Regions from separate parts of the Megalodesulfovibrio paquesii genome, predicted to be linked through region 1. Evidence: predicted binding sites of a transcription regulator. Region 1 holds the regulator's gene; each other region holds the start of a gene.

What was found. Region 1 encodes sigma-54, which starts transcription at its own class of promoters, with help from an activator protein. Its sites were predicted from a motif close to CTGGCACGGNNNNTGCTT; they were not measured.
Region 2: a site for sigma-54 is predicted at 2,042-2,059, ahead of ACYQ00_RS03155 (periplasmic heavy metal sensor). Genes of this name have one in related genera too.
Region 3: a site for sigma-54 is predicted at 1,430-1,447, ahead of ACYQ00_RS07395 (flagellar hook protein FlgE). Genes of this name have one in related genera too.

The regions. Positions count from the first base shown of each region.
Region 1 is NZ_BAAIGQ010000005.1:1,006,752-1,009,990, reverse strand. Features, by position in the region: gene ACYQ00_RS11150 (PTS sugar transporter subunit IIA) at 1-73, opposite strand, end outside; gene hpf (ribosome hibernation-promoting factor, HPF/YfiA family) at 92-652, opposite strand; gene rpoN (RNA polymerase factor sigma-54) at 711-2,141, opposite strand; gene ACYQ00_RS11135 (KdsC family phosphatase) at 2,349-2,888, opposite strand; gene pyrG (CTP synthase) at 2,933-3,239, opposite strand, start outside.
Region 2 is NZ_BAAIGQ010000004.1:91,517-94,755, forward strand. Features, by position in the region: gene ACYQ00_RS03140 (DsbA family protein) at 1-542, shown strand, start outside; gene ACYQ00_RS03145 (VanZ family protein) at 602-919, opposite strand; gene ACYQ00_RS03150 (hypothetical protein) at 1,096-1,302, opposite strand; gene ACYQ00_RS03155 (periplasmic heavy metal sensor) at 1,506-1,991, opposite strand; gene ACYQ00_RS03160 (cache domain-containing protein) at 2,226-3,239, shown strand, end outside.
Region 3 is NZ_BAAIGQ010000005.1:195,805-199,043, reverse strand. Features, by position in the region: gene ACYQ00_RS07405 (ABC transporter permease) at 1-926, shown strand, start outside; gene ACYQ00_RS07400 (hypothetical protein) at 1,104-1,352, opposite strand; gene ACYQ00_RS07395 (flagellar hook protein FlgE) at 1,527-3,044, shown strand; gene ACYQ00_RS07390 (hypothetical protein) at 3,163-3,239, shown strand, end outside.

The sequences.
Region 1 (3,239 bases):
GCACAGCCGGCTTGGCCGTGGCGTGCAGGTCGGGCAGCACCAGCCGCGGGTCGAGGAATTCCTCCAGTTTCATACCGCTTGACCAAACTCCCTACATGCCGGGGTCGATGAGGCCGTAGTCGCCATTTTTGCGGCGGTACAGGACATTGACGCGGCTGGTTTCAGCATCCAGGAACACCAGGAACTGTTCCTGGGAGGTTTCGAGCTGCTCGGCAGCTTCTTCCACGTTCATGGGTTTGGGCTGGAAATGATCGGAATCGACGATGCTGCGCTCCCGGCCGCCAGAGGGCGTGGGCGTGAGCTGGAAGACTTCCGTGCGCACGGTGCGGCCATCGAGGGCCACATCGCCACCCTTGCGCTTGTCCTTGCCCTTTTCCCGGTGCTTGCGCATCTGGGCATCCAGTTTGTCCAGCACGAGGTCCACGGTCTGGTACATGTCCTCGCTGGATTCGGAGGCCGAGAGGTGCAGGCCGTCGCCCACAAGCTTCACTTCGGCCATGTGGCGCTGCTTTTCCACGCTCATGGCCACTTGCAGCTCCGCGGAGGCGTCGGTGCGTTCCAGAAATTTGGTGAGTTTTTCGAATCGGCGCTGGGCGTATTGCTTCAGGTGCTCGGACGGTTCGAAATTCTTGAAGGTAAAGGTAATCTGCATAGGCGCTCCCGTGAGGTGCGCCGCCGCGCCGCGTAATGCGTCGGGCGGGGTTTGTGGATCAGAACATTTCCCGTCGCTTGGAGGAGGAGGGAATGTCCAGGGCCATACGGTATTTGGCCACTGTACGGCGAGCGATGTTGACATGCAACGTGTCTTTGAGAATTTCTGCAATGCGCTCGTCAGAAAGCGGGGACTTGGGGTCCTCGGCGTCGATGTGCTTTTTGATAAGCGCTTTAACGCTTTCCGAGCCCACCTGGGTGCCGTCATCCAGCTCCAGGGCGCTGTTGAAGAAGAATTTCAACTCAAAGGTGCCGTGGGGGGTGGCCATGTATTTGCTGGTGGTGATGCGGGAGACCGTGGATTCGTGCATGCCGATATCTTCGGCGATGTCCTTGAGAATCAACGGCTTGAGCTGCGTCACTCCATGCTCGAAGAACTCGCGCTGGTGTTTGACCACGCTTTCCGCCACCTTGAAAAGCGTGCGCTGGCGTTGGTAGAGGCTCTTCATGAGCCACTGGGCCGAACGCATCTTTTCCTGCAGATAATCCCGCTCCTTATCACTGCCGCGGGAGGGCAGGTCGCCATAGGCGCTGGAGAGTTCCAGCCGGGGCAGGCCGTCCTCGTTCAGGAGCACCACCCATTCGTCGCCCAGTTTGTACACAAACACGTCCGGGCTGACGTAACTGGGTTCTCCCGAACCGAAACTGGCGCCGGGCATGGGATCCAGACCCTGGATCACCTCCAGGTACTCACGCAGCTCCTCAAGGGAAATCTTAAATTTGCGCGCCAGCGGCTTGTAGCGTTTCTTTTCCAGATCTTCCAGATGCTCGCGGACCAGCTCCACCAGGATGGGGTCGGTATCCATCTTGTAGAGCTCCAGCTGCAGGAGCAGGCATTCCTGCGGCGTACGGGCGGCCACACCCACGGGGTCCAGCCGCTGGACCTTGTGCAGCACGGCCTCCACCTCATCCACCGTGCCGCTGGTCATGGCGGCCAGCTCTTCAGCCGAGGCCTGCAGATAGCCCGAGGAACCGAGATTGCCGATGATGGCGTCGGCGATTTCCAGCTCACGCGGGGTGGCACCGGAAAGCCGCAGCTGCCACTCCAGGTGCCCTTCCAGGCTGTGGCTGGAGGTGAGCCGGGCCTCAAAGGAGAGGCCGTCTTCGGGGATTTCCACCTCGCGCTGGTTCATCTGCCGCGTGGTGGAGGCAAAATCCCCGATGTAATCCTCCCAGTCCGCACTTTTGAGCATGTCGCGCTCAGTCACGGCGTCGCGCTCCTGGCCGGCGGGACTGGCATCCTGAAAGGAGGGTTCGGGGGCGGTTTCCTGAAGGGACTCTTCCAGGAAGGGGTTTTCCAGCAATTCCTGCTGGACCGTCTCTAGCAGCTCGATCCGGGAGAGCTGCAACAGTTTAATGGCCTGCTGCAGCTGGGGAGTCATCACCAACTGCTGGCTCAGCTTGAGGGACTGTCTGAGTTCCAGGGCCATGTGTCCGTAGTGCTCCGTTCGCTAAAAAATTAACAAGATTGACAAGAAAATGCAGCTGTGTTTCGCAGGCTAACATCCTGGACGGGTTTGAGTAGTGCCACAGAAGCACGCCCCTTGCAAGACGTGGCGGCATGCAATGTTGATTCCAGCGGTGTCAAGCGGAAGTTTAATATTTTTCCCGTTGAATTTGCGCTGGTTGGTCTCTATTCAGACTTGGGGATGCAGAAAAGAGTTTACCGCTGCGCTGAGTTTGCCCTGGGCCTGAAGAATGAACCGGATGGCTTCCCGCGTGGCGGCGTGTCCGCCAGGGAGCCGGCTGGTCCAGAGGGCCAGGCGCCGGCATTCCGCCTGGGAGTTGGGCACGGTCATGGGCAAGCCCACTTTCTCCATGACCGCCAGATCCACCCAGTCATCCCCAAGAAACGCCGCCTGGGGCCAGCCCAGGCCATGCTTGTCCAGCATCAGCTGCAGGGCGCCCACCTTGTGGCGGTGGCCGGGTTGGTAATCCTCCACCCCGAGTTCCTTCATGCGGCGGGCCACCACAGGAGAATCCAGCCCGCTGATGACCGCCACATGGAGCCCCTGGGCCTGGGCAGCCTTGATGCCCAGGCCATCCTGGGCATGGAAGAGCTTGTCCGCCGGGCCGGCTTCCTTGTACAGAAGCCGGCCATCGGTCAGCACGCCGTCCACGTCCAGTACCAGCAAGCGCACATGACGCGCCGCGCCCAACGCCCGGGCGCGGCGGATGGCAGGATTGCCCCGGCCTGCGGGCAACGGGCGGCGGGGCGGCCTCACGCCTGGTTGCTCCTCGTGGCGATACTCCCCTGTAACACCTTGGCAGCCTTGATGAATTCGCGGAACAACGGATGCGGGCGCATGGGGCCGGACTGGAATTCCGGGTGGAACTGGCAGCCCAGGAACCAGGGGTGGTCAGGCAACTCCACAATTTCCACCAGCTGCTTGTCCGGGGACAGGCCGGAGAACACCAGCCCCATCTCCTCGCACATGTCCTTGTAAGTTTGATTGAATTCGTAGCGGTGGCGGTGGCGTTCCTGGATTTCGTCCTTTTTGTACGCCTCGTGGGCCTTGGTGTCCGGG
Region 2 (3,239 bases), on a different contig from region 1:
TGGAATTCTCCGATTTTCAATGCCCCTATTGCAGTCAGGCTGCCAGGACGCTGGAGTTGCTGCAGAAAAAATATGCCGACTCCATGCGCGTATATTTCAAGCACATGCCGCTTTCCTCGCACCAGCATGCCCAGGCAGCGGCCGCCGTGTTTGAGGCTGCTTCCATGCAGGACGAGGCCAAGGCCTGGGAACTGTACCACCGGTTCTTCCAGGGGCAGGATCAGATCAAGGATGGAGGCGTGGATTGGCTGATGGCCCAGGCGCAGGAGGTGGGACTGGACCTGGACCGCCTCAAGCGTGACGCCGGCAGCACGCAGGTGCTTGGCCGCATCAAGGAAGATCTCCAGGAAGCCCAGCGGTTTGGGCTACAGGGCACGCCGTCTTTCGTCATCAACGGCGTCACTGCCAGTGGGGCCATGAGCCTGGAAGAATTCATCGAGATTGTGGAATTCGTCCGGACCAACGATCCCCGCCTGAATCCTGAGGCCGCAAATGCCACGGCCACCGGCATTGCCTCGGGCACAAACGCCACAGCCCAGTAAGACACTGCACCCGTACACGCCAAACGCGCCCGGATGGAGGTTCCATCCGGGCGCGTTTTTTATCCGTCCTGTTGCTTCGCGTGGCGGCGCCGTCGCAGCTTCAGCACCACGCCGGGCAATGCGCCTGCCAGGCATCCCAGGCAGTTGGAGGCCATGTCTTCCAGGGCAAAGGCCCGGGTGGGGATGAACAGTTGCGCCAGTTCAGTGGAGACCCCCAGCAACAGCAACAGCGCCAACGCCAGGCCGAGATCCACCCAGGAGGGGAACTGCCGGGGCACCGCTGCGGCCAGGAGGGCAAAGGTGGCAAAATGCAGGGCTTCATCCAGCATGATGCCCCAGAACAGCGTCACCTGATACGGAAACTGCCACGGCGCCAAGGAAATCGCCGCGTACAACAGTACCCCCGTCACCCACAATGCAAAAAATGCCCGCCATTTTGGAGGACAATTTGTCTCGACCCTGCCTGTGGGCGCGTCCGGGCGGTCCCTTCCGGCCTGCGCTCCCGCTTCGGGCTCAGGCCCAATGCGGTGCGGACCGGGGGCCCCGTGTTTGTTCACGCCGTCGGGTCCTCATCAGACTCGGCATCGCGTTGTTTTCGAGCCAGGGAGGCCGCCTCTTCCCGTTTTCTGGCTCGGCGGGCAAGCGTCAGGCCGGCAAAGAAGCCACCAAGCATCCCCCAGGCTGCACCGCGGCCCATATCCACAAAGCCCAGCAAGGCCGCAAACACCCCCAGCGACCCGCCAATCAGAATTCCCCGCACAAGATAATTGCTTCCCATTGCGTTCCCGTTGTTCTCATGCTGCAGTGTCGAACCGGCGCAATGCGGTACTGATGCGCCGGCATGAAATTTCTCATGCCCGGTGCATACTGTCAATTGACGACCCATCCCCTGCGCAATGCACAACAAACGCCCGGCTGGCAGGGAACCAGCCGGGCGCGCAGACAGGAGGGGCAACAACCGGATTACATGCGGCCCATACGGGGACGATCTGGCAGGGGCACGCCCGTGACCTTGAAGAACTCCTTGCGCATGGCCACGTCGGCGCGGAACTTGTCTGCCTGCAAGCCATTGATTTCTTCCACCAGCTTTTTGATGGCTTCATCACTGGTGCCGGGTGTGGCAAGCAGGGCGTTCAGCTCATGGCGCCGGGATTGAATGCGCTCATTGAGGGGGTACATGGCCGTGCGGTGCTCCATCAGGATGGTTTTGGCCGACTCCCGGACTTCCGGGGGCAGCAGCCGCTCCAGACGATCCAGCAAGGCCCCGGGATGCTGCTCGCCGGGCATGGGGGCCATCATTTCAGGGTCACCATGCCCGCCAGGGCCACCACCGGGACCACCACCGGGGCCATCCGGCCCGCCTTGGCGGGGGGGCTGGGCAAAGGCAGAAGCCGAGAGTGCCAGAACACAAAGCAGGGAAAGCATTGCGGAGCCAATCAACCGTTTCATACTGCGTCTCCTCGTGAAGCGTGAGTGTGCATGTTGCCGACGGTATGGAAAAGCAGCATGCGTGCCAACGCCCCTTCTAATGCATTTTCAGTACCTTACAAATAATTACATTCTTTTCATGCGGTGTATGGTGCAAAGAGTTGCGCCATATGTGCAGGGTGATGCAATTGTCACCGTGCACCTTGCCATGGTAAGAACCGCGCAGCATCTCATCATCTCCGGCCAGGACCAGCCATGCCTCTGCCAGCCACTCCGCCCCCTGCCCCACCACCCCGGCATGCTGATTGTCCTGCGGCCGCTTCCCCGGAACGGATTCCTGTGGTGGAGCTGTGGCTGGCGTGGGTGCGCCGCCTCCCTGCCGGCCTTTTCCTGACAGTCCTGCTGATGCTGCTGGCAGGCATGCTGTTTTTTGCCGATTCCCGTACTGCCCGGTTGCAACGGGCCCATGCTGAAGATGTTCTGACCCTGACGAGCCAGGAACTGCAGCAGATCTATTTCCGGATTCTCAGCGAGCGCCGTCTGCTGCTGCAGCAGGAGCGGTTGCGCCTGGAGCAGACCGCGGGCATGGCCCGGCGGCTGGTGGAATATGCCCTGCAAGATGCCCTGCGCCAGGGCCTGCCCCCGCGCGAAACCAAGGATCTGGCCGGCCCCCTGGCTCTGACGCTGATAGATCATGTGTTCCTGGAACCGGGCCTGCTCTGCTTTGTGTATGATGATCGCATCACTGCCCTGACATATCCCGAGCTGGCCCTGCGAGGGTTGGATCTGTCTCCCTACCGTGACCGCAAAGGCCGCTCGCTGCTGCGGACCCTGCGCAACGAGGCCCGGCAGTGGGGCAGCACCAGCGCCGTGTTTGACTGGAAAGCCAGAGGCGCCGCACGCATGACACTGCACCTGGGCGTGGCGCGGCACCTGCCGATGTTCGACTGGACCCTGGCCGTCTTTCTGGATGCTGAAGGTCTGCAACGCCGGGAGCGTGACCTGCGCGGTCAGGCGGCCACTGCGCTCCTGGCCAAGCTGGCCCAGACGCAGGACGCACGCCAGGCCGTCTTTTGCTTGTTGGACAATCGCGGCCGACTGCTGGGCGCGCCTGTTACCGGGCTGGAAGCGTCGCCGCCCCTGGTGCGCGCCTCCCTGAATGCGAGCATGTTGGCCAATGCGGAAGTGCAGTCCCGCCTGCTGGTGGCCGCCCTGAGCGGAGAGCCGGCGGTGCTGGAGGAGTTGCCAGGAGACCCCGGCCCGGTGACT
Region 3 (3,239 bases), 810 kb from region 1:
TGGTCATTGGGCAGATTGCGGTCAAATCTTCCGCCGCGGTCATGCTGGCCGCCGGGGGCGAGGTGCTGTGCGAACGCAGCGGGGTGATCAACCTCGGGCTTGAAGGCATGATGCTCTGCGGCGCGCTGGCTGGATTCGTGGTCGGCTACGAAACCAGATCCGTCCTCCTGGCCTGCGGTGCGGCCATGGCGGCCGGGGGCCTGCTCGCCGGGCTGCACGCCGCCTTGACCATCGGGCTCCGGGCGCATCAGGTGCTCTGCGGCCTGGCCCTGACACTTCTGGGCACCGGCCTGGCGACCTTCCTGGGCCGGGGCTATCTGGGCCTGCGCGGGGTGCGGCTGGGCCTGCTGCCCGTGCCCGGTCTGGCGGACATTCCCGTGCTGGGCGACGTGTTCTTCCGCCAAAACGCCCTGGTGTATGCGGCGGCGGTGGTGGCTGTGGCCCTGTGGTGGCTGCTGTTCCACACCCGGCTGGGCCTGCGTATCCGGGCCGTGGGCGAGGATGCCGCGGCAGCGGATGCAGCCGGCGTGCCCGTGGCGCGGCTCCGGGCCGGGTGCGTGGTGGCCGGCGGCATGCTGGCCGGCCTGGGGGGAGCCTATCTGAGTCTGGCCTACACGCCGGGCTGGAAGGAAGGCATGACCGGCGGGCAGGGCTGGATCGCCGTGGCCATGGTCATTTTTTCCGGGTGGCGGCCCCTGGCTGCGGCGGCTGGAGCCCTGCTGTTCGGGGGGTTGACGGCCCTGCAGTTTCAGGCCCAGGTGAGCGGGCAGCTCTTCGGCATTCCGGACATCTCCCCGAGCTTTTTGCGCATGCTGCCGTACCTGCTGACCATTGCCGTGCTGGCCACCTCGGGCGCACTACCCGGCCTGCGCAAACGGGCAGGCGCGCCGGGGGATCTGGGCCGCCCCTTCTCCCGCGAAGGCTGAGTATTTTTAGTGTGATACAATTTCCCGGGGGAAAACCTTTCTTCAGAAAGGTTTTCCCCCGAACCCCCTTTCAAAAGACTTTTTATGGTTCTTTAAAACGATAAAAGTTTTGGAAGGAGATAGGCTCCCTTCTTGTGCGGGCCATTCTCAACAGTACATTGCTCTGGCCGCTCCGCGTTAATTCACGTGACCCAGCTTTCTTTTGCTGGGATCAATCTTGTCTGGAATGGCCTCATTCTGTCGTTTGAGCTGGGATTCCGGATCAAACGGCTGGATACGGACCTTGTCCTTGGTGATGGGCGAGAAGCGTTTTGCGTAGTCTTCCTGAGCTTTGGATTTGTCCGCCGCATGTCCAGCAGCGGGCATCCCGGCAAGGAACAGAGTGAACACCAGCGCCACCGCAGTGGATACCAGCCGTTGCGACATAGTCCGTCTCCTTTATTACAGTACGCTCTTCCCTTACAACAGTCTTCCGGAACTGGCAACGTGTTCCCGCATGCGCGTCGGCACGATCCCTGCTTACTGCTCCACATCGGCAAGTTCTGCCCGCCCGCGCTTCGACGGGCCTGCGACGGTACTGCCGCCCAAGGAGCCTGCAACATGATGAGTTCAATGTATATCGGCGCCACCGGGATGAAGACCTACTCCGCCGGGATGAAGGTCACCGGGAACAACATCGCCAACGTCAACACCACCGCCTTCAAGAACGCGCAGATCCGCTATTCGGATCTGATCAGCTCCAATCTCGCCTCATCCACCACCAGCGCCAGCGTGGGCGTGCCGCAGACCGGGCACGGCGTGGGGGTGCAGGACGTGGTGACCATGTTCAACCAGGGCTCGTTCGAAACCACCAACTCGGCCACGGATGTCGCCATTGCCGGCCAGGGGTTCTTTGCCGTGCGTGACCAGGTGAATAATGACATCTACTACACCCGGGCCGGCAATTTCGTCTTCAACCGGGATGGGTATCTGGTGGATACCAACGGCTACGCCGTGCGCGGCAAGGCGTACAACGCCGACGGCACAGTCTCCGACGTAACCACGGATATCCGCCTCTGGACCGACGCCGAGGCCATCCCCACCCTGGCCGCCCGGAGCACCAGCGCCATCAGTCTCTACAGCAACCTGGATCGAGACCTCCTTGACGATGCCAGCGCCCCCACCCTGGCCTCCATGCTGGCGGATTACAATGGCCTCTCCGACGACGAACCCCTCACCAGCTCCCAGTACTCCCACGCGGATTCCATCTCCGTCTACGACTCCTCCGGTGAAAAGCATACCCTGACTGTGTACTACTCCAAGGTGGGCAAGGATGCGAGCACCGGCGAAAGCATTTACGGCTACATCGTCACCATTCCACCCGAGGAAGATGGCTCCTCCCTGGCCGGCACCTCCTCCGCGGGCATTCTCATGTCCGGCACCATGACCTTCAGCACCTCCGGCCAGCTCGTGGGGCAGACAGCCTATACCTATTCCGGCTCCGGGGATCCGTCGGATCTCACCTCCTGGAGCCTGGCCTCCCTGAGCGCCGGCTCCGGCCCCAGCGTCACGGCCACCTTCTCGAACGGCGCCACCATGACCACGAGCATCGACTTTGGCCTGAGCAGCACCACCGGCACCTGGAATGGCACTTCCACCCTGGCCGACGCCGCCGCCGGCAACGTGCTCTCCTCCTTTGAATACGAGCGTGACGACGCCTTCACCACCGCCTACTCCGGATCGTCCTACAACAACTATCAGGCTCAGGACGGCTACCCCGAAGGCTCCCTCACCAACGTGGGCTTTGCCGAGGACGGCACCCTCTACGGCATCTACTCCAACGGAGAAACCGCCGACCTATACCGCTTGTCCTTGTATGATTTCACCAACAAGTACGGCTTGCAGCGCGAGGGGAACAACCTTTATTCCGCCGGGGATGCTGCCGGGGAAATCCTGGAAGGCTATGCCGGAGACGACCACTTCGGCAGTGTGTCCGGCAAATCCCTGGAACTCTCCAACGTGGACCTGGCCACGGAATTCGTGACCATGATCACCACACAGCGCGGGTTTCAGGCCAATTCCAAAATCGTCACCACCACGGACAGCCTGCTGCAAACCGCCATCACCATGAAGAAATAACGCTGACCGTGCCTGCGCTGTTGCACTGCGGGGGAATCCTTACGATAAGGATTCTCCCGCAGCTCGTTTTTGGCCGCAGGCCCTAGCCAGCCATGGCAAAAGCAGGTAGCATTGGCGAATGAGCATTCGCCCTTCGCTTTTGTCGGCCCTGTGCACAGTGGTGCTGCTGTGCAGCACGGCGGTTGTGACCAACGC